3 regions of the Pseudarthrobacter sp. NCCP-2145 genome follow, and region 3 is predicted to be linked to each of the others. Evidence: predicted binding sites of a transcription regulator. Region 3 holds the regulator's gene; each other region holds the start of a gene.
What was found. The regulator HrcA, encoded in region 3, represses chaperone genes, less so after heat shock. The targets are predictions, from matches to a motif close to TTNGCACTCGNNNNNNNCGAGTGCNAA.
Positions count from the first base shown of each region.

Region 1 (7,513 bases), on a different contig from region 3:
TCGTAGGTAAGCACCGGCTTGACCTTGATCCAGTTGGAACCGCGCCTGCCGGCGGCGTAGGCCGATCCCACCGCTTTCACCACGACGCCCTCGTGGCCTGCGGCGAGCGCATCGTGTGAGACCCTTTCGGCAACATCCGGGTCCGCAGTGATCTCCCCCGGGATCCGGTGCTCCGGGGCGATGCGCTCCAGCACGCCGATGCGTGTGGACAGCGGTTCGTCGAGGAGGTCGCGCCCGTCGATGTGGAGCACGTCGAAGAACCAGGGATGCAGCACCGTGGTCCGTGCCGCGTCCGCCCCGAACCGGGACATGGTCTCCTGGAACGGCCGGGGGCCGCCGTCCTCGCCGAGGGCAAGGGTCTCGCCGTCCAGGATCACGTCGCGCACCGGCAGCGCGCGCACCACCTCGACCACCTCGGGCAGCCGGTGGGTCACGTCGGCCAGGGTGCGTGTGTAGATGCCCACGTCGTCGCCAGAGCGGTGCACCTGGATGCGGGCGCCGTCGAGCTTGTATTCCACGGATGCCTCGCCCGTCGCCTCAAGCGCGGCGCCGGCGCTGGCCGCGGTGGAGGCAAGCATCGGCTGGACCGGCCGGCCCACGACGAGGCCGACGGCGTCGAGCTGGGCTGCCGTGCCCGTGAGGGCCAGCAGGGCGGTTTCGCCGAGGTCGCCGGAGAGCATCGCTGCGCGGCGTACGGAGTCGACAGTCCGGTCCGAGGCCCGGGCGACGGCATCCGTCAGAATCCCCTCAAGCGCACCGGTGCGCAGTTCCCCGAGCATGACGCCGGCGATGAAGGCCTGCTCGCGTTCGGTGGCTGCAGCCGTGAGCGTCCGGAGGGTCGCGGCGCGCTCCGCCGCAGACCCGGCGCCGCCGGTGGCAAGGAGCCGGTCCAAAGCCGCGTCCAGGTCGGCCACGCTAAGGCGGGGGTCCGCGGCGGGCTCCCCCATGGCCGCGGACATGCCGCGCCAGCCCACCCCCACCCGGCCCTGGCGCGGCTTGGCGGTGAGCAGGCCGACGGCGGTGGCGACCTCCCCGGGCTCCAGCCGGCGCAACAGGTCCGCCAGGGCTTCCACCTTCGCGAGCCGGGAGCGTGTGGATGCGACCTTGTCCGTAGTTTTCACAAGCTCGTCGAGCAGCATGGCATCAGTCTGCCACGCCCGCCTGCCCGGGCAGCGCCGGAGTGCTGGACAGCGTGGGAGCGCTGTCCCAGACTGGACGGGTGGGAATCATCGTCGCGAACCTGTTCCTGACCCTCGACGGCGTCTACCAGGGGCCCGGCGGCCGCGAGGAGGACACCGAAGGCGGTTTTACCTTGGGCGGCTGGCAGTTACCGGTGTCCGATGCCGAAGCCGAGGCAGCCATCGAGGCAGGGATCGGCCACATCGATGCCCTGCTTCTCGGCCGGAAGACCTACGACATCTTCGCGGCCTACTGGCCGAACCAGTCCGATGACATTGGCGGCACGCTCAACCGGGTGCCCAAGTTCGTCGTCTCCAGCACCCTGACTGATCCGACGTGGGAGGGAACGACGGTCCTCCCGGACGCCGCCGCCGCGGGCCGGCTCCGCGACGAGTACAACCAGGTGCACATGTTCGGCAGCGGCGTCCTCATCCGGTCACTCCTTCAGGCAGACGTCCTGGACCGCCTCCACCTGTGGCTCTATCCGGTCACGCTCGGGCAGGGCAAGCGGCTTTTCGACGCCGGGACCGTTCCCGCCACGTTCCGCCTCGCCGAGCCGGCCCGCACCTTTCCAAAGGGCTCGGTGTCCCTGGTCTACGAGCGCGCCGGCGGGGTCCGGACGCAGGACATGCCGGGAGCGTAGTCTCCAAGGCACAAAAAACCGGCCCAGCCGAAGCTGGACCGGTTTTTTGTGCGACGGCTCTGGGCGCGTCGCCGAAGAGCGGACGCTAGTGGCTGTGGCCTGCGTGCTCGTCCTCTTCGGCCGGCTTCTCCACCACCAGGGTCTCGGTGGTGAGAACCAGGGCAGCGATGGAGGCCGCGTTGCGGAGGGCCGCACGGGTGACCTTGACGGGGTCGATGACACCGGCAGCGATCAGGTCCTCATACTCGCCCGACTTGGCGTTGAAACCGCTGTTGGTTTCCAGGTCGGCGACCTTGGAGGTCACAACGTAGCCGTCGAAGCCCGCGTTCTGGGCGATCCAGCGCAGCGGCTGCACCAGTGCGCGGCGGACGATGCCCACGGCAGCGGCGGCGTCGCCTTCGAGTGCCTTGACGGCGGGGTCCTCATCCAGTGCCTTCAGGGCGTGGATCAGGGCGGAACCGCCGCCGGCAACGATGCCCTCTTCAAGGGCAGCGCGGGTGGAGGACACAGCGTCCTCGATGCGGTGCTTCTTTTCCTTCAGCTCAACCTCGGTGGCGGCGCCAACCTTGATGACACCGATGCCGCCGGCCAGCTTGGCCAGGCGCTCCTGGAGCTTTTCACGGTCCCAGTCGGAGTCGGTGCGGGTCAGCTCGGCGCGGAGCTGGGCTACGCGTGCTGCCACGTCTTCGGCCGAACCGGCGCCGTCAACGATGGTGGTGTTGTCCTTGGTGACCGTGATGCGGCGGGCGGTACCCAGCACCTCAAGGCCAACGGTGTCCAGGCTCAGGCCCAGTTCCGGGGAAACAACCTGTGCACCGGTGAGGGTGGCGATGTCCTGCAGCATGGCCTTGCGGCGGTCGCCGAAGCCCGGAGCCTTGACGGCAACAACGTTCAGGGTGCCGCGGATGCGGTTGACGATCAGCGTGGACAGGGCCTCGCCGTCAACGTCTTCGGCGATGATGAAGAGCGGCTTGGAGCTCTGCAGCGCCTTCTCCAGCAGCGGCAGGAAGTCCTGGATGCTGGAGATCTTGCCCTGGTTGATCAGGATAAGGGCGTCCTCAAGGACTGCTTCCTGGCGTTCCGCGTCGGTGACGAAGTACGGGGACAGGTAGCCCTTGTCGAACTGCATGCCCTCGGTCAGGACCAGTTCGGTCTGCGTGGTGGAGGATTCCTCGATGGTGATCACACCATCCTTGCCAACCTTGCCGAAGGCCTCGGCCAGGAGTTCGCCAACCTCGTCGCTCTGGGCGGAGATCGCTGCAACGTTGGCCACCTGGGTGCCTTCAACGGGGCGGGCGTTCTCGAGCAGGCGGGCGGCGACGGCTTCAACGGAAACCTCGATGCCGCGCTTGATCTGGCCGGGGGCGGCGCCTGCCGCTACGTTGCGCAGGCCTTCCTTGACCAGTGCCTGTGCCAGGACGGTTGCCGTGGTGGTGCCGTCACCGGCAACATCGTTGGTCTTGGTGGCCACTTCCTTGGCCAGCTGCGCGCCAAGGTTCTCGTAGGGGTCGTCCAGTTCCACTTCGCGGGCGATGGTGACGCCGTCGTTCGTGATGGTGGGAGCGCCCCACTTCTTGTCCAGGACGACGTTGCGGCCGCGGGGGCCGAGCGTCACCTTGACGGTGTTGGCGAGCTTATCGATGCCGGCTTCAAGAGACCGGCGGGCAGCGTCGTTAAACGCAAGCTGCTTTGCCATGGTTTTGTCCTTTCAAGACAGAACCCCGCACAGCTGACCAGCAGAACGCATGACCAGCGGCACGGGGATCCGGAGAGTTACTTTACGACGATCGCCAGGACGTCGCGGGCGGAGAGCACGAGGTACTCGGTGCCGCCGGTCTTGACTTCGGTTCCGCCGTACTTGGAGTAGATGACGACGTCGCCAACGGCTACGTCGACGGGAACGCGGTTGCCGTCTTCGAAGCGGCCGGGGCCTACTGCAACAACTTCGCCTTCCTGCGGCTTCTCCTGCGCGGAGTCCGGGATCACCAGGCCGGAAGCCGTGGTCTGCTCGGCTTCGAGCGGGCGGACAACAATACGATCCTCAAGAGGCTTAATAGAGACCGACACTCGGACCTCTCCTTCTTCGTCAGCAAATTCGTGGACTGGAAAGCTTCCCACCGTGGCTGGCAAACCGTCGTCGCGGGTGCCGGCAGCAGCCTGGCTGGCAGCTCTTCATGTATTAGCACCCTCCTAGGGAGAGTGCTAATACAGACTGTATGCAAGGGTTAGCACTCGGTCAAGGCGAGTGCCAGAGTTTCGTCATGGGCGGAACACGGGGACGTGTAGATTTGCCGGGTGCGAGCCGCTGTTTACCTGACTCTTGCCACCCTCTTCTGGGCGGGCAACTTTGTTGTGGGCCAGGCTGCCATGCAGACCATGCAGCCGCTCCAGCTGACATTCTGGCGCTGGGCCCTGGCCGCTGTGCCGCTGCTGGTCCTGGCGCAGCTGGTGGAAAAACCGGACTGGCGCGCCGTCCTGCGCCACTGGCCGGTGCTCCTGCTCCTGAGCTGCCTGGGCATGAGCGCCTACACCCTGCTGCTGTACAGCGCGCTGGGGCACACCTCGGCCCTGAACGCTTCCCTGGTGACTGCCGCGAACCCTGCCCTGATCATGGTCCTGGCAGTGCTCCTCCTCCGGGACAGGCCGCGCCCGCTGGGCTGGGCAGGGATCGCGCTGGGCCTCTGCGGAGTGCTGCTGGTGCTCACCGGAGGCGATCTGCAGCGGCTGCTGACCTTCTCGATCAATGCCGGCGAGCTGCTGATCGTCGCGGCCATCACCGTGTGGGGCTTCTACACGATCACAGCCCGCAGGCTCTCCGTTCCGGCGATCACGTCCACCGCGGTGCAGGTGGCCATGGCGGCTGTCGTCCTGGTTCCCTTTGCGGTGGGCACAGGGGCCGGGCTGCCGGCTACAGCCTCCGAGGGCTGGTCGCTGGCCTACATTGTCCTCTTCCCGTCGCTGGGTTCCTACCTGCTGTGGAACCTGGCGCTCAAACGCACCACCGCCGCGAATGCCGGGAACTACCTCAACCTCATCGCCGTGTTTACCGCCATCATCACGGTTGTCCTGGGCCAGCCCGTCACGGTCCCCCAGGTCTTTGGCGGCATCCTGGTTATCTCAGGGGTCCTGCTGACCAGTACCGGCGGCACAGCACCTCAGCGGCCCAGGTCCTCGAAATCGACGTCCTCCCCGCCGTCGCCCTCTTCGGCCGAGTTCCGCCCGCGGTAAAGCGCCACCGCGGCAGCCGCGGCCGTCATGAGCGATACAACCAGGATGAAGATGCTGCCCGCGCGGGCTCCGGCGTACAGCCCGCGGATGTCCTGGGCCTCCTGGGTGTCATCCTGGATGCTGTTGCCACCTACCGAATAGACGGTGGCGTTGAAGGCATCCAGGAAGAAGATGATGACCAGCAGCGCGATGCACACCACGGCAACCACGGCGCTGGCGATCAGTGCCGGGCGGGCGAACCGCGCCAGGCCCCCGGGGTGGTGCTGGCGGGACTGCGGGGAACCTGCACTGTCTTTCATGGCTTCAACACTATCGGCCCGCCGGCATGCTGCTCCTCCACTAGGCTGGAACCCATGGCTCAAGCTCCCCAGGACCAGATTGCACCACTGCTCACCCCGGAAGGCTGGGAGCTTTTGGCGTCCCTGGGCCCTTACCAGGAGGAGAAGTCCTTCGAGCTGAACTCGGCCCTCCGCAAGGCCGGCCACTCCCCCGAACTGGTCTCCGCCGTCCTGACCCAGTCCAGGCTCCGCACCAGGGCGGCCGCGAAGTTTGGCGAGTTTGCCCGGAGCATGCTGTTCACCCAGGCCGGCCTGGAACAGGCAACCCGGCTCAACGTTGCCGCACGCCACGCCCAGCGGTTCGCGGAGGCCGGGATCCGCCACGTTGCAGACCTGGGCTGCGGGCTGGCCGCGGATTCCCTGGCGCTGGCTTCCATGGACATCAACGTCACCGCCGTGGAGATGGATGAGACCACGGCAGCCTGCGCCACCGTCAACCTGATCCCGTTCCCCAACGCCACCGTGGTCCATGCGGACGCCACGGCAGTGCCGCTGGACGGGATCGACGGCGTCTGGCTGGATCCGGCGCGCCGTGTCACTTCCACATCGGGCACCAAGCGGATCTGGGATCCGGAGGCTTTTTCGCCGCCACTGTCCTTCGTTGAGAACCTGGCGGCCTCCGGCCTGGCCGTGGGGGTCAAGATGGGTCCGGGCATGCCGCACGATTCCGTTCCGGCCAACTGCGAAGCGCAGTGGGTCTCCGTGGCCGGGGATGTGACGGAGGTGGCCCTGTGGTTCAACGCAGTGCGCCGGCCGGGAGTCCGCCGGGCCGCACTGGTGCTTGGCGCCCAGGGTGCGGCCGAGCTGACCAGCGGAGAAGACTTCGGCGCCGGTCCTGCCGCTCCGGTGGGCCCGGTGGAGGGCTACCTCTACGAACCCGACGGCGCGGTGATCCGCGCCGGGCTGGTGGCGGACATCGCGCTGCAGCTGGGCGGACACCTGGTGGATGAGCACATCGCCTATGTGTGCGCGCCCGGGCTGGTGGACACACCGTTTGCCCGGGCCTACAAGGTGCTGGAGGTGATGCCCTACAACGTCAAGGCGCTCAAGGCCTGGGTGAAGGAGAACGGCATCGGCGTGCTGGACATCAAGAAGCGCGGCACCGCCGTCACGCCCGAGGAACTCCGCAAGCAGCTGCTCCCCGGGGGAAAGAGCGCAGCCGGCAAGAAAGCCGGAACCAAAACAGCCACCCTGGTCCTGACCCGCATCGGGGAGGACCGGGTGGCCATCGTGGTGGAGCCGGCGCAGGGCACTGCCCGCGAATAACCGCTACTGGGCCCGCATGAACTCCTCAGCGGCACGCACCTGCCCAGCGGTGGGCCGCACGCCGGTGTAAAGCACAAACTGTTCCAGGGCCTGGATGGTGGCAACCTCCGCCCCGGTGATGACCGGCTTTCCCGCGGCCCGCGCGGCCTTGATCAGCGGGGTTTCGGCCGGCAGCGCCACGACGTCGAAAACCACCTGGGCGGCGTCGATGGCCTCCTGCGGGAAGGCGAGCGCGTCAGCTTCCGCCCCTCCTGCCATACCGATAGGGGTCACGTTAATGATCAAGTCCGCCGTCCCGCCGTCGAGCGCTTCCTGCCACCTGAAGCCGTACTGGTCCGCGAGCGCACGCCCGGCAACCTCGTTCCGGGCGATGACCGTGACATCCGCGAAGCCGGCGTCGCGGAGCGCGGCAACGGTGGCCTTGGCCATGCCGCCCGCTCCCTGGACCAGGACCGAATAGCCGGTGGGCACCTTATTGGTGGCCAGGAGCTGCTCGATCGCGGTGTAGTCGGTGTTGTACGCCTTCAAGCGCCCGTCCGTGTTCACGATGGTGTTGACGGAGTCGATGGCCTTGGCCGAGGGGTCCATCTCGTCCACCAGCGCAATCACATCCTCCTTGTACGGCATGGAGATGGCGCAGCCGCGGATGCCCAGGCCGCGGACGCCCGCAATGGCCTGTTCCAGGTTCGTGGGGGCGAACGCCTTGTAGATCCAGTTGAGGTTCAGCTGCTCGTACAAGTGGTTGTGGAAACGGGTCCCGTTGTTGCTGGGCCGCGCCGAGAGTGAGATGCAGAGGGTCATGTCTTTATTGAGAATGGGCACCCGACCATTAAACGGGATTCCCAACCAGGTAGCAGCA
Region 1 is NZ_BRCG01000004.1:8,350-15,862, reverse strand. Features, by position in the region: gene NFU08_RS04370 (ATP-dependent DNA ligase) at 1-1,139, opposite strand, end outside; gene NFU08_RS04365 (dihydrofolate reductase family protein) at 1,220-1,822, shown strand; gene groL (chaperonin GroEL) at 1,908-3,518, opposite strand; gene groES (co-chaperone GroES) at 3,596-3,889, opposite strand; gene NFU08_RS04350 (DMT family transporter) at 4,118-5,050, shown strand; gene NFU08_RS04345 (hypothetical protein) at 4,978-5,349, opposite strand; gene NFU08_RS04340 (class I SAM-dependent methyltransferase) at 5,404-6,654, shown strand; gene NFU08_RS04335 (shikimate 5-dehydrogenase) at 6,658-7,476, opposite strand.
Region 1: the regulator HrcA is predicted to act here: its motif matches at 4,048-4,074, upstream of groES (co-chaperone GroES).

Region 2 (7,513 bases), on a different contig from region 3:
GGTTTGCCTGGTGGGGCAACGAGTACCTCAACGCCCAGACTGAGAAGGTTATCGACGCCTTCGAGGCGGAACACCCGAACATCAAGATTGAATCCGAACCAGGCGAGTGGGGCAGCTATTGGGACAAGCTGGCAACCAAGACAGCCGCCAACGATGCGCCGGACGTCATCCAGATGGACCAGAAGTACATCGCGGAATACGGCGGGCGCGGGGCACTCCTTGACCTGTCCAAGCAAAGCGGTATCGACACGTCCAAGCTGGATGAGGAAGCCCTGGCTTCGGGACAGTACGACGGCGCCCAGTACGGACTCAGCACCGGCCAGAACGCCTATGTCATCATGGCGAATACCAAAGTCTTCGAAGCAGCCAATGTTCCCATCCCGGATGACACCACGTGGACGTGGGAGGAATTCATGGCAACAGCCTCGAAGATCAGCGCCGCCGGAGACGGCAAGAACTACGGCGCAGCCTACGGAAGCAATGAAGCCGACCTGATCATCTGGCTGCGCCAGCACGGGGAGAACCTGTACTCCCAGGACGGCAAGCTCGATTTCGACACCGCCACGGCCGCGTCCTTCTGGGAACGGCTTAAGGAGCAGCGCGACTCCAAGGCAAGCCCGCCGGCCACGGTGGCCACAGAGGACTCCGGCGCCGGACTCGAGGAGAGCCTCTTCGGAACCAACAGGGTGGGCATGGCATGGTGGTGGACCAACCAGCTCGGGTCCCTGGAGTCCACCACCGGGAGCAGCATCAAGATGCTCCGTGCACCCAGCGTCGACGGTTCAGCGGCTGAGAACGGGATGTACTACAAGCCCACCATGTTCTGGTCCGCCTCCTCACGCTCCAAGCACCCGGAAGCCGCGTCCACCTTCATCAACTACCTGGCCAACAGCCCGGAGGCCGGGGCCATCCTGATGACGGACCGCGGCGTTCCCACCAACACGGACATCGTTGAGAGCATCACGCCGTCCCTGAAGCCTGCCGACACCACGGTGGTGGGCTTCCTGAAGGACATCGCACCCGACATCAAGGATGCGCCGCCTGTTCCGCCGGTAGGCGCGGGCAGCGTGCAGAACGTCATCAAGCGCTACACCGATGAGGTGCTCTACGACCGCCTCACGCCCCAGGCGGCCGCTGACGCATTCAAGAAGGAAGTTGAGGGAATGCTGGCCAGCGCCAAGTAACACCCTGCGGTAAGACACGAATGTGGCCCCCTCCGAAGAGGGGGCCACATTCGTGTCTAGCGGGACTGGTCCCGGCAGGAGTGGCTAGAAGCCGCCCATACCGCCCATGCCACCCATGTCGTCGCCACCGGCAGGAGCAGCGTTCTTCTCCGGCTTGTCGGCAACAACTGCCTCGGTGGTGAGGAAGAGGCCAGCGATGGAAGCCGCGTTCTGCAGGGCAGAGCGGGTGACCTTGACGGGGTCGTTGACGCCGGCGGCCAGCAGGTCGACATACTCGCCGGTGGCTGCGTTCAGGCCGTGGCCGGCGGGCAGGCCGCGGACCTTGTCCACCACAACGCCCGGCTCCAGGCCGGCGTTGAAGGCGATCTGCTTGAGCGGAGCGTCGATGGCCACGCGGACGATGTTGGCGCCGGTTGCTTCGTCGCCGGACAGCTGCAGGTTGGCGAATGCCTTGGCGCCGGCCTGGATGAGGGCCACGCCGCCACCGGCGACGATGCCTTCCTCAACGGCAGCCTTGGCGTTGCGCACGGCGTCTTCGATGCGGTGCTTGCGCTCCTTGAGCTCAACTTCCGTTGCGGCACCGGCCTTGATGACTGCAACGCCGCCGGCCAGCTTGGCCAGGCGCTCCTGCAGCTTCTCGCGGTCGTAGTCCGAGTCGGAGTTTTCGATCTCGGCGCGGATCTGGGAAACGCGGCCGGCGATCTGGTCGGCGTCGCCGGCACCCTCGACGATGGTGGTCTCGTCCTTGGTGACAACAACCTTGCGTGCCTGGCCCAGGAGTTCCAGGCCGGCATTTTCCAGCTTCAGGCCGACTTCCTCGGAGATGACCTGGCCGCCGGTGAGGACGGCGATGTCGGCAAGCTGTGCCTTGCGGCGGTCGCCGAAGCCCGGAGCCTTGACGGCGACGGACTTGAAGGTGCCGCGGATCTTGTTGACAATCAGGGTGGCCAGGGCCTCGCCCTCGATGTCCTCAGCGATGATCAGCAGCGGCTTGTTGGACTGCATGACCTTTTCCAGGACAGCAACCAGTTCCTTGACGTTGGAGATCTTGGAGTTGACGATCAGGATGTACGGATCCTCGAGGACCGTTTCCTGGCGCTCAGCGTCGGTAACGAAGTAGGCCGAGATGTAGCCCTTGTCGAAGCGCATGCCTTCGGTGAGCTCAAGCTCCAGGCCGAAGGTGTTGGACTCCTCGACCGTGATGACGCCTTCCTTGCCCACCTTGTCCAGGGCTTCGGCGATGAGTGCACCGATTTCCTCGTCACCGGCGGAGATGGACGCCGTGGCGGCGATCTCTTCCTTGGTTTCGATCTCCTTGGCGGAGTTCAGCAGTTCGGCGGTGACGGCCTCAACGGCCTTCTCGATGCCGCGCTTGAGGGACAGCGGGTCGGCGCCGGCAGCAACGTTGCGCAGGCCTTCCTTCACCAGTGCCTGTGCCAGGACGGTGGCGGTGGTGGTGCCGTCGCCAGCGACGTCGTCCGTCTTCTTGGCAACTTCCTTGACCAGCTCGGCGCCGATCTTCTCGTAAGGATCGTCCAGCTCGATCTCCTTGGCGATGGAAACACCATCGTTGGTGATCGTGGGGGCGCCCCACTTCTTCTCGAGGACGACGTTGCGTCCACGCGGGCCGAGGGTGACCTTAACGGCGTCGGCGAGGATGTTCAGGCCCCGCTCAAGGCCGCGGCGTGCCTCTTCATCAAATGCAATGATCTTGGCCATAACGGCAGTAGTCCTTTCGGGACAGTCGTTAAGAATGAACCTTCGCTGCAGTGCCCGCGACGGACGACCCGTTTCCGGCGGCCTCTGTATGCCTTCGGGTGTGGGTCTCACTCCAGTTAGGTGTTTCTTCGCTCCTCGACCGCTGCCGGCGCCGCCGGCCGAAGCCACGCTTTGCTTAGCAGTCGGTACGTCAGAGTGCTAACTCAATAATTAGCACTCCCCACGTGAGAGTGCAAGCGAATAACAAGCGGAAAGCGTCCTGGCGGGCGCGTCTTCGCCGAGGGCGATCAGCCGGCGGTGCGGCCTGCCGTTTCAACGCCGGTGGCCGCGGGATTGTTGTCGGCGCCGTATGTGAACACCGTGTAGGCGGCCGAGGTGATGTCACCGTTGGCATCGAAGGCAAGTGGGCCCGATTCGCCGTCGTAATTGATGTCCGCACCGGACGCCTTGCCTGCCAGGCATTCTTTATAGCTGGCGCATGGTGCCGTTCCAGCCGGGCCTGTTCCGCCAGCGGTCCCGCCGGATACCGAGACCAGGCTCGCGGCGATTGAACGCCCGGAGTCGTCCTCGGCCTTGGCCGCTGCGAGCGCGGCAAGGGTCACGGCGTCGTACGTCTCCGCTGCGAAGGACACGTCCTTCAGGGCCGGATCGATGCCCAGCAGCCGTTCCTGGAACCCTGCCGAGGGAAGCTGCCCCGGGACAACCGCACGTGCACCGTCCAGGGCCCTGGTTCCCAGCCGGGAGCCATACCGGCTGAAGGCGCCGTCGCTCAGGATAAGCCTTGAGCCTGCGAGGGCGGCGTTGTTGAGCTCAGCGAGGGCGCCCTGCGCGCCGTCACGGGCCACCAGGATCACGGCGTCGGGTTGCGCCTCGCGGATTGAGGCAGCCGCAGATCCCGCGTCACCCGGTGTGAAGCCCACCGCTGACAACACGTCCAGGCCCGCCTGTTCAGCGGACGCGGAGACGGCCGCGGAGACATCGCTGCCGTAGGAGCCTTCCTGGTACACCACGGAGATGGTTGCGGCGCCGGCGTCCTTGGCGAGCTTGGCAAGCACGGGTCCCTGCGCGACATCGGCGGCGGCCGTCCGGAAGTAGTATCCGCCGCTGGCTATGCTGCTGAGCCCGGCCGCGGTGTTGGCAGGCGAAATCAGTGGCGTCCGCGCCCTGGAGAGGATGTCGACGGCTGCGGAGGCGTGGCTGGAGTCGGTGGGGCCAATGACCACATCCGCTGTGGCCTGGACCAGGGACTGCGCCTGGGACGCTGTGTCCTGGCCTGTTTCAACGGGGAGAAGTTCCACCGGCCGGCCCTTGTGCCCGCCGGCAGCGTTGATTTCCTTGACGGCAAGCTTGGCGGCAGCAAGTTGGGGACCGTTCAGGAAGCTGTTGGCACCGGTGTTGTCCAGGATGAGGCCGACCCGCAGCGTGCCGTCACCTGAGGCCTCCGCCGGTTCCGTGCGCGCGTTTCCGGTCACCCCGGAACAGCCGGTGAGGGCGAGAGTGCCGCAGAGGGCTGCGGCGAACAACGGACGGATGGGTGCAGCGGAGGAAAACGGGTGCTTCACTCGGCCGGCCGGACGCTTTCGGCCTGCGGGCCTTTCTCGCCTTCGCCAACTTCGAGTTCCACGCGCTGGCCCTCGTCCAGTGCGCGGTAGCCCTCGCCCTGGATGGCGGACCAGTGGACAAAAACGTCGTCCCCGGAGCCGTCAACGGTGATGAAGCCGTAGCCTTTTTCCGCGTTGAACCATTTGACGGTTCCTCGTGCCATGATGACCACTCTTTCCGTTAGGTCCGGGATGCTGCGCCGGTGCCGCCGTGGCTCGAAGCCCGGAATTCACTCTAGCCAATGCTCGCCGGCAGCGCCGGGGCACAGCATGGCCGGCCGCAAACGTTATTCAGGCGTGACCCCGGCCTTCACCTGTGCGGATGTGGCGTGAGGCGCCCTGTTGGGAACCCCGGCCTACCGGTATCCGGGCCCGAGCACCACCACCAGGGGAACCTGGAATTCGGTGCTCTCCACCACGGTGGGGACGCCCACAAGTTCCGCGAGGGCCTGCGCGTTGGCCTCCTGCGCCGCTCCCGCGTAGAAGATGATGGAGCCCTGCTGGGGTGCCCCTGCCCAGTTGCCTACCTGGCCCAGTGTCCACCCGTCCGCCTGCAGGGTTCCGCCCACGCGGCTGGCCAGCCCGGCAGTTCCGGCAGCGTTGTAGACCGCCACGGCCTGGGCCTTATCCACTGTTGCGGCCTGCGCAGTGCTCTGGGGGCTGGACGATGTCCCGTTTCCTGCCGCGCCGGCAGGTTCGGAGGAAGGCGACGGCTCAGGCTCGGTGGAGGGGACGTCTGACGGGTCCGGCGCGGCGGACGGAGTCGATCCGGTTCCGGCCAGCGGTGCTGCTTCCAGGCTCGACGACGCCTGGGTTGCCGGACCGTCGAATCCGAGCCTGGGCAGGATCAGGAAAGAAACCACGCCGATGGCCAGCGCAACAATCCCCGCAGTCAGGATGGGCCAGAGACGGACCCGCGCCGGAGCGGAGGCTGTGCGGTGTACACCTTGTCGCGACGCGGTCTCCGGGACCTTGTCGAATTCATCGCGGGCGTATTTGGTCATGGGAGAGAGACATCCTTGTGTGTAGCTGCTGAGGACTCAGCGTGAGCGTCTTATGCGTCGGACCCCAGTCGGCGTGCAGTGCGTGCACGGTGACGCGAAGTACGTAGTCTACGCAATCTCTTGACCAGCATGGGGTCATGCGCCAGCGCATCCTCGGTGTCGATCAGGGCGTTGAGGAGTTGGTAATAGTGCGTGGCGGACAGATCGAACAGTTCCCTGATGGCCTGCTCCTTGGCGCCCGCATACTTCCACCACTGCCGCTCCAGGGCGAGCATCTGCTGGTCCCGCTCGCTCAGCGGCGACTCCCGCAGGGTGAAATCCGCCAGCAGGGCGTTCCGGTGTTCCTGCGCCGGCACGTGCTCCCGAGCTGGCTCCGCCACGGCGCACTCTCCTTAGCTGGTTACGTAAAATGTCTGACCCCCATGCTACGGACGAACAACACCATTGTCATTTGCGCATAGCCCCGCCGCACACACCGTACGGTCCGGCCGGCGCCTCCCGCCGCCTGCAAGAATGGACTGATGTTTGAATCGGACGCCTTGTTTGAGCTGGAGCAGGAACCTGCAGGCAGCACCGGCTTCGCCGGGCTGGCGCAGCTGCCGCTGGCAGAGCTGATGGCCCCGGACTGGGCCGCCGCACTCTCCGGCGTGGACGCCCAACTTCGCGCCGTTCTTCGCTTCGCGGCAGGCGAAGTGGCGGACGGTCACCAGGTCCTGCCGGCGCCGTCGAACGTCCTGCGGGCCTTCCGCCAGCCCCTTGCGGACGTGAAGGTGCTGATTGTGGGACAGGACCCCTACCCCACGCCGGGGCACGCCGTCGGGCTGTCCTTCGCCGTTGACCCGCACGTCCGGCCCATTCCCAGGAGCCTCGCGAACATCTACCGGGAGCTGGAGGCCGACCTGGGAATCCCGCCGAGGGTGCATGGTGACCTCTCCGCATGGGCCGGGCAGGGGGTACTGCTCCTGAACCGGGTGATGACGGTACGGGCGGGATCTGCGGGATCCCACCGGAGGAAGGGCTGGGAAGACATTACGACGGCGGCCGTCGAGGCGCTGGGCGCGCGGCGGGCACCGGACGGGTCACCCCTGCCGCTGGTCGCGGTTCTGTGGGGGAAGGACGCCGAGAGCGTGCGCACGCTGCTGCCCGGGGTCCCGGCAGTGTCCAGCGCGCACCCCAGCCCCTTGTCCGCTTCACGGGGTTTCTTTAGCTCCCGCCCGTTCAGCCGCGTCAACAAGCTCCTGCGGGAGCAGGGGGCCGCGGACGTAACCTGGGAGCTTCCGGCGGTGCCCTAGCTTAGGCTTGCCTTATGAGCATTGTTCCCGCCTCCACCAGCGCCAGCAAGAAAAGCCGCCCCCAGGTCAACCTCACGGTGGTCCGCCGGGAACAGCTCGCGCCGCAGATGGTCCGGATTGTCGCGGGCGGGGACGGTTTCGCCGATTTCGTCAATAACGGCTTTGTTGACCGGTACGTCAAGATCGTCTTTCCGCAGCCGGGGGTCCGGTATCCTTCGCCCCTGGATCTGTGGAGCATCCGGGAGACCATGCCCCGGGAACAATGGCCTTTCACGCGCACATACACCCTCCGCTGGGTGGATACCGCGGCCCGGCAACTTGCCATCGACTTTGTGGTCCACGGCGACGAGGGGCTGGCTGGCCCCTGGGCGGCCAGGGCCGAGCCAGGCGACACCCTGACTTTCACCGGCCCGGGGGGTGCGTACAACCCGGACCCCGAAGCCGACTGGTACCTGTTCGCCGGAGATGAGGCCGCCCTGCCCGCCATCGCCGCCTGCATTGAATCCCTGCCGGCGGAAGCGGCCGGCGTCGCGTTCCTCGAGGTCGATTCCGACGCCGACATCCAGCCGATTGCCGCACCGTCCGGGCTGGAACTGCACTGGCTCTTCCGCCGCGGTGTCCCCGCCGGCCAAAGCAACGTCCTGGTGCAGGCCGTTGCGGAGGCTGACTGGCCTGCGGGGAGGGTGGACGTTTTTGCCCACGGCGAGCGGGGC
Region 2 is NZ_BRCG01000035.1:5,074-12,586, reverse strand. Features, by position in the region: gene NFU08_RS20310 (ABC transporter substrate-binding protein) at 1-1,184, shown strand, start outside; gene groL (chaperonin GroEL) at 1,269-2,903, opposite strand; gene NFU08_RS20300 (ABC transporter substrate-binding protein) at 3,191-4,465, opposite strand; gene NFU08_RS20295 (cold-shock protein) at 4,462-4,668, opposite strand; gene NFU08_RS20290 (LytR C-terminal domain-containing protein) at 4,861-5,508, opposite strand; gene NFU08_RS20285 (DUF3263 domain-containing protein) at 5,559-5,888, opposite strand; gene NFU08_RS20280 (uracil-DNA glycosylase) at 6,030-6,800, shown strand; gene NFU08_RS20275 (siderophore-interacting protein) at 6,815-7,513, shown strand, end outside.
Region 2: the regulator HrcA is predicted to act here: its motif matches at 3,079-3,105, upstream of groL (chaperonin GroEL).

Region 3 (7,513 bases):
GCAACTGGGCCCGCACGCCCGGACAGGCCTGCCGCCACAACCTCGCCTACTGGCGCGGCGACGACTGGTGGGGGATCGGGCCCGGAGCCCACTCGCACGTGGGCGGTGTCCGCTGGTGGAACGTCAAGCACCCCACTGCCTACGCCGGACGCCTTGCGCAAGGAATGTCACCGGCGGCGGGGAGGGAAACCCTGGATTCTGAAACCCGGAATATGGAGCGGGTGATGCTTGAGGTCCGCCTCCACTCTGGCCTCGAGATCGCTTCGCTCGGCGCCACAGGGCGGCGCGAGGTCGCCGGGCTGATCGCGGAGGAACTGGTGGATCCTGCCGCCGCTTTCGCGGGACGGCTGGTCCTCACGCTGAAGGGCAGGCTGCTGGCGGACGCGGTGGTGCGCCGGGTCCTGCCGGACTAGCAGTTTAAAGGCTGGGAACCGGTGCTGGGAGCCGGCGGGGACTACTTGATCCAGCGCAGGTTGTACGGGTAGCGGTGCGGCTGGCCCTTGTTGACATGGATGCCGGCTGCCACGGAGAAGCAGGTCAAGGCGATCCAGATGAGGGTGGCAATCACGGCAAAAATGTTGCCGACCACCGGAACAAACACCAGGATGTTCGCCACCACAGCAGCGATGGTGGGCGGCAGGCTGAAGTTGAGCGCTTCCTTGGACTCCTGCGCCGTGAAAGGGCCCCGGTCCCGGAAAATCAGGTAGATCAGCAGAGCCGGAACGCAGCCCAGGATTCCGCCGAAATGGGCCATGGTGGCCCACTGCCGGTCCTCGCTGGCTGTCAGGGGCAGCGCATTCGCCGGAACGCCATGGTATTCCGAACGGCCCTGGCCGCCCTGGGTGTCCCTGTGATCGCGTGCGTTTTCTGCCACAGTCTGTTCCTTCTGAAAGTGCAATGGAGATGGCTAAGAGTGCATAGAGGTTGCGCCAGCCTGCAACTACCGCAGGTTCCGCACTACCAAGAATACTGGCTGGACGCCCAGAAGTTGCCTTGGGCTCCAGGCGCAGCGGCAACGGGGTACCTGTCAGGGAACCGTGAGGAAGTCAATGACTTCCTCTACCCTCCCCAGCAGGGAGGCTTCCAGGTCCGCGTAGGTGCGGACCGCACCCAGCAGCTTCTGCCACCCGAGACCGATGTCCTCCTTGGTGGCATGGGGCCAGCCGAACGCGGTGAGGATACCGGTCTTCCAGTCCTGCCCGCGCGGCACCACAGGCCATTTTTCGATGCCCAGGACAGCCGGCCGGATCGCCTGCCAGACGTCCACATAGGGGTGGCCTACGATCAGCACGTTCCCGGCAGCACCCGGCAAGGCCATGACGGCGTCCGCGATGCGCGATTCCTTGGAGTCCGGAACCAGGTGGTCCACCAAAACTCCGAGGCGCCGGCCCGGTCCGGGCCTGAACTCGGCTACCGCGCCGGCAAGGTCGTCGATGCCGTGGAGGGGTTCGACGACGATGCCTTCCACCCGAAGGTCGTCTCCCCAGACCTTTTCCACCAGTTCGGCGTCGTGCTTTCCCTCAACCCAGATCCGGCTGGCCTTGGCGACCTGCGCCCGCTGGCCGGCCACCCGGACCGAACCCGAGGCTGTCCGGCCGGCTGCAGCGGTGGGAGCCTGGCGGGGCGCCGGCGGGAGGAGCTTGATAGCTTGCCCCTCGAGGAGGAAGCCGAACCCCAGGCGGAAAGACCTGGACTTGCCGCGCCTGTCCTCGAGTGCCACCACATGCATGCCGCCGGACTTCTCCACGCGGGTCACGGCGCCCACCCAGCCGGACTGGACGTCCTCCAGCACCATTCCGCGCTCAACAGGCACTTCAGGCAGGGCAGCGCTGGACGGAGCGGACATGTCCTGGGGTCCCCAGTTCTGGTAATGCATTGATTCACTCCGCCTAGCGCTCGATCACAGGTCCGGAATTTCGCCCGGAGCGGTACCAATGCTAGCAACGGGCAGAGGCATAATAGACTGTTAGCACTTGGGCATGTCGAGTGCTAAACGATGGGCGGCACAGCGCGGGCGGCGCTGCCGCCCCAACCCTGGATGGAGGTGGAGTGTGAGCGAGCCACGCAAACTTGAAGTACTCCGTGCCATCGTGGAGGACTACGTCCATTCCCGCGAACCCGTGGGATCCAAAGCCCTGGTGGAGCGCCATCATCTCGGTGTGTCCAGCGCAACCATCAGGAATGACATGGCGGCACTGGAGGAAGAGGGCCTGATCACGGCCCCGCACACCAGCGCCGGGCGGATTCCGACAGATAAGGGATACCGGCTCTTCGTGGACCAGATCTCTGCCGTCAAGCCGCTCTCCCCGGCGGAGCGCCGCGCCATCCAGTCCCTGCTGGAAGGATCGGACGACCTGGACGATGTCCTGGACCGCACTGTCCGGCTCCTGTCCCAGCTGACCAACCAGGTTGCCGTGGTCCAGTACCCTCACTTGAGCAGGGCCCTGGTCCGGCATATCGAATTTGTCCTCCTCGCCCCGCGGAAGGTGCTGGTGGTGTTGATCGCCAACAGCGGCAAGGTGGAGCAGCGCGTTATCGACGTCGGCCAGGACCTGGGGGATGACGCCTTGGCGGGCCTGCGGGCACGCTTCCTCGGATCGCTTGCCGGAACGCCGCTGAGCCAGCTCTCCCAGTCCCTGCCTGCCGTGGTGGCCACGGCTGCCCCGGGGCAAAGGCAGGCGGCGCAGGCCCTCGCTATCGGCCTGGAAGCCCTGGCGCAGAGCAGCCGCGAGGAACGCATGGTGATGGCCGGCACAGCGAATTTGGCGCGGTCCAACGTGGACTTCCCACTGAGCATCGGCCCGGTGCTGGAAGCCCTGGAGGAGCAGGTGGTCATGCTCCGCCTGCTGAGCGAGATGGCGCAGGACCACCGCGGAGTGGCTGTCAGCATCGGCCGCGAGAATCCCTACGACGGACTGGCCGAGGCATCGGTGGTGGCCACCGGCTACGGCCCGGACAGCGCAGCAAAGATCGGCATTCTGGGACCAACACGCATGGACTATCCCACCACCATGGCCGCGGTCAGGGCCGTCGCCCGCTACCTTTCCCGGATCCTGGGCCCCTGAGGCCCGGCCGGGACCACTGGACACCCACAGCATTTCCAGCAGTCCAACTGCAGGCAGTACAACAAGGAAGAGATACGAACTTTGAGCAGCCACTACGACGTCCTTGGAGTCTCACCGGAGGCCACGGGAGAAGAGATCAAGAAGGCCTACCGCAAGCTGGCACGCACCCTGCACCCGGACGTCAACCCGGGTGAGGATGCGTCGGACCGCTTCAAGGCAGTAACCCACGCCTACGAAGTCCTGTCGGATCCCCAGAAACGCCGGGTCTACGACACCACGGGCAACGAAAATGGGACGGACAACGGCTTCGGCGGTGGCGGATACGCCGGCCAGGGGTTCGCTTTCCAGGACATTTTCGACACCTTCTTTGGTGCCGGCGGTTCCACCGGCCCGGCCTCCCGGGTGCGGCGCGGGCAGGACGCCCTCATCAGCGTCCGGATCGAACTCCGCGACGCTGTCTTCGGTGTGAACAAGAAGCTCGATGTGGACACCGCCGTCACGTGCCCAACCTGTGAGGGTTCCTGTTGCCAGCCCGGCAGCCATCCTGAACGCTGCGACATTTGCGGCGGCAGCGGCCAGGTCCAGCGCGCCGTCCGTTCCATCCTGGGACAGGTCATGACGGCAGCCCCGTGCGGAACCTGCGAAGGTTTCGGCACCGTCATCAAGGACCCGTGCAACGAGTGCAGCGGCCAGGGACGCATCCGGAGCCGCCGTTCGCTGACCATCAAGGTTCCCGCCGGCGTTGCCACCGGAACGCGGATCCAGCTTTCCGGCCAGGGCGAGGCAGGCCCGGCCGGCGGACCGTCCGGTGACCTTTACGTTGAGATCCGCGTGAACAACGACGCCACCTACGTACGCGACAACGACGATCTCCACGCCACCCTGCACATTCCGATGACGGCGGCCGCCCTGGGCACCGAAGTGAGCCTGGAAACGTTCGACGGGCCACAGGAAATCGACGTCAAGCCCGGGACCCAGTCCGGTGAGATCATCACTCTTCGTGGACTTGGCGTCACCCACTTGCGCGGTTACGGCCGCGGTGACCTCAAAGTGCATCTCCAGGTTGAGACGCCCGCCAAGCTTGATGCCGCACAGGAAGAGCTCCTGCGGCAGCTGGCCAAGATGCGCGGTGAACAGATCACAGAGGGCAAGCTTGCGGCCAGCGGCGGCATGTTCGCCAAGCTCCGGGACCGGCTCGGTAACCTGTAGCGGTGAGCAACCCTGTCTTTTTCACCCCGCCCGGGTCCCTGGACCACATGGTGGCGGGGCAGGTCTTCGTCCTCGAGGGGACCGAGGCGCGGCACGCCGTCACGGTCAAGCGGCTCACCCCGGGTGAGCCGGTCGACATCGTTGACGGAGCCGGAACGCGGATGAGCGGACGGGTGCTTGCGGCCACGCCCGCACGACTGGAGGTGGAGTGCGCCTCAGTGGCTGTTGAGGAGCGGCCGTCCACGAGGCTGGTGCTGGTGCAGGCCCTGGCCAAGGGCGACAGGGATGAACTCGCCATCGAAACGGGCACTGAACTCGGGATCGACGCCGTTATACCCTGGCAGTCCGAACGGTCCATTGTGCGGTGGAAGGGCGACCGGGCGGCCAAAGCCCACGCGAAGTGGCAGTCGGTGGTGGCGGCGGCAGCAAAGCAGGCGCGCCGCGCGTGGGTCCCCGAGGTGCGTCCCGCCGTCGACACCGCCGCGCTGGCCGGCCTCGTGGAGGCCGCGGGGCTGGCAGTCATCCTGCATGAGGACGCCGTGCGCCCCCTGCGCGCGGTTCTGGAAGCCTCTTTGGTCGCGGACGGAACGGAACCCCGTGAAGTGCTGCTGATCGTCGGGCCGGAAGGCGGCATCAGCCCCAGGGAAGTGACCAGGCTCTGCGGGAAAGGCGCCGTCACCGCCCTGCTGGGGCACCATGTCCTGCGCTCGTCAACGGCCGGACCGGCCGCCGTCGTGCTTGCCAGCGACATCCTGGGCCGGTGGACCGCCCCCTCACCCTGACCAGCCCGGCGTGCCCCGGCCGGGTAGGCTACCGGACCTTGAAAGCCCGCGAATCCTCATTCTGGTCCGGCTGATCCCCGGTACCGGCCTGTGCCACCTTCAATTCGTAGTCCCCGGCCGGAAGTGTGAGGGCCAGCGTAAACAGTCCTGCCTGCCCTGGCTCGGCGGCCGCCGTCGTCTCCCCAGTCAGGAACGGGACCTTGCTTCCGTCATCTTCCGTCCGGAGGATCTGCCAGCGGAGCTTGCCTCCGGACAGGGTGCTGCGGCCGGTGATCTTGACGCTCCCGGCCGCCACTTCTGAGTTCTCCTGCGGATCAATGATCCAGACTGGGGCCACCATGCCGGCGGCCCTCGTCATAAGGTCACCCAGCTGGATATGGCCGAAAGCAACGTAGTCCGTGTGCCCGTCCACCAGGATCCGCACGCGGATCTGCTGCCCGGAATCGATAAGCCCTGAACTGGCCGCAGCAGCGCTGGCCGTATACACAAGTTGCTGGACAGCGCGGCCGGCCATATCGGCGTCGAGGTTGCTGTTGAAGGCGTCCTCAGACACATCCACCGTGATGACGTCCTTGCCGGAGATGGACGTGGCCAGCTTGCCGGGATTCTGCCAGGGGGTGAAGAAATCCGGGTCAAGGGGCTTGTCCGACATCATGGCCCGCAGGGCCCTCGTTACCGGATTCTCCTGCTCAGGCACTTCCCTGAATTCCCGGTAAAGGAAGATGCTGCTGTTGCTCCGGCCAATCCAGTAGACCGGGGCCTTGTTGGACGACTGCGTGGTTTCGAGCGGCGCGCTCGTGGAAGGCGCGGTGCCGGTGGCGGCAGGGCCAGAGCCCAGAAGGGTAGTGGGGGAGGGGTCCGGCTCGGCCAGGCAGCCCGTCAGGAGCGGAGCCGCCAAGAGAACCACTGCCAGGACGGCAGGGCGCACAATGCCGCCACGTCGTCCTGCCCTGCGGGGCGCAGCAGATTCCGGCACGTTTGTTGCCTGTCCTTCCATGAATGGCTGGCCGCTCCCCAAGCGGCAATCCAGCAGCGGCTGGATTTCCAGCATGGCACAGGGCCCGAAGCTGAAAGGCCGGATACGGGCCTCGGGGAGGAACTGCAACGGGAACGATATGAGGCCGATATGAAGTTGATACCTAATGGCGGAACGGGCGGCGCCGTCCAGGCTATCCGAAGGGTCTTGCCGTTCCCCTTTTCAGAGGTTGATGGGGTCCTGGCGTAAGATGGAAGGATCGCTGGTCGAGGCGCAACCGGTCCATCGTCGAAGGGCCCTGTCGCCGGCCGCCAGCAGCGGGAATTGTCCGGTACTTTGAGGGGATCACGGGCCTGCGGGCCACCACTATGACTGAATCAGCGAATGGCAAGCGCCAGCTCAACACGGGAGAAGGCGCTGCGGGGGAATTTCCCCATTCCCTCCCCGGCAGCCGGACCGAGGTAGTCCTTTTCGACAACTCCGACCAGATGGTCCAGTCCCTGGGCAGCCATGACGAGGCACTGCGGTATATCGAGGAACAGTTTCCGGCCGTCAACTTCCATGTCCGGGGCAATGAGCTCTCGATTACAGGGCCTGCCAGCGACGTTCCCCGCATCATGCGCCTCCTCCACGAGGTCCGGGGGCTCGTGGCCCGCGGCACGGTGATCAGCCCGGCGGTGCTGCAGCAGCTTGTTGCACTGCTCCGTACCCAGTCCCTGCAAAACCCCGTTGACGTACTGACCCACGACATCCTGTCCAGCCGCGGAAAAACCATCCGCCCGAAGACGCTGAACCAGAAGACCTACGTTGACTCCATCGACACCAATACGGTGATTTTCGGCATAGGTCCGGCAGGTACAGGCAAGACCTACCTCGCGATGGCAAAGGCCGTCCAGGCACTGCAGCAAAAAGAGGTCAGCCGCATCATCCTGACCCGCCCCGCCGTTGAGGCGGGAGAGCGGTTGGGTTTTCTCCCCGGGACCCTGAGCGACAAGATCGATCCGTACCTGCGCCCGCTCTACGATGCACTGCACGACATGATGGACCCCGAGTCCATTCCCCGGCTGATGGCAGCAGGCACCATTGAAGTGGCGCCCCTCGCCTACATGCGCGGCCGGACGCTCAATGACGCCTTCATCATCCTTGACGAGGCCCAGAACACCACGCCGGAGCAGATGAAGATGTTCCTTACCCGGCTTGGCTTCGGATCCAAGATGGTGGTCACCGGGGACGTCACCCAGGTTGACCTGCCCTTCGGCACCCGCTCCGGACTCCGCATCGTGGAGGAGATCCTCCAGGGCATCGAGGGCGTCAGCTTCTCGGTCCTTGACGCCGCAGACGTCGTCAGGCACAGGCTGGTGGGTGACATCGTCAACGCCTACAGCATCTGGGATGAAACCCAGCGCAGCCGGGTAAAACATTCGGCCGGCGCCGCTAAACGGGGGGAACACGCGTGAGCATCGAGGTCAACAATGAATCCG
Region 3 is NZ_BRCG01000001.1:52,543-60,055, forward strand. Features, by position in the region: gene hemW (radical SAM family heme chaperone HemW) at 1-413, shown strand, start outside; gene NFU08_RS00240 (DUF4870 domain-containing protein) at 455-874, opposite strand; gene NFU08_RS00245 (DUF3097 domain-containing protein) at 1,028-1,876, opposite strand; gene hrcA (heat-inducible transcriptional repressor HrcA) at 2,052-3,065, shown strand; gene dnaJ (molecular chaperone DnaJ) at 3,147-4,274, shown strand; gene NFU08_RS00260 (16S rRNA (uracil(1498)-N(3))-methyltransferase) at 4,277-5,056, shown strand; gene NFU08_RS00265 (GerMN domain-containing protein) at 5,085-6,032, opposite strand; gene NFU08_RS00270 (PhoH family protein) at 6,401-7,489, shown strand; gene ybeY (rRNA maturation RNase YbeY) at 7,486-7,513, shown strand, end outside.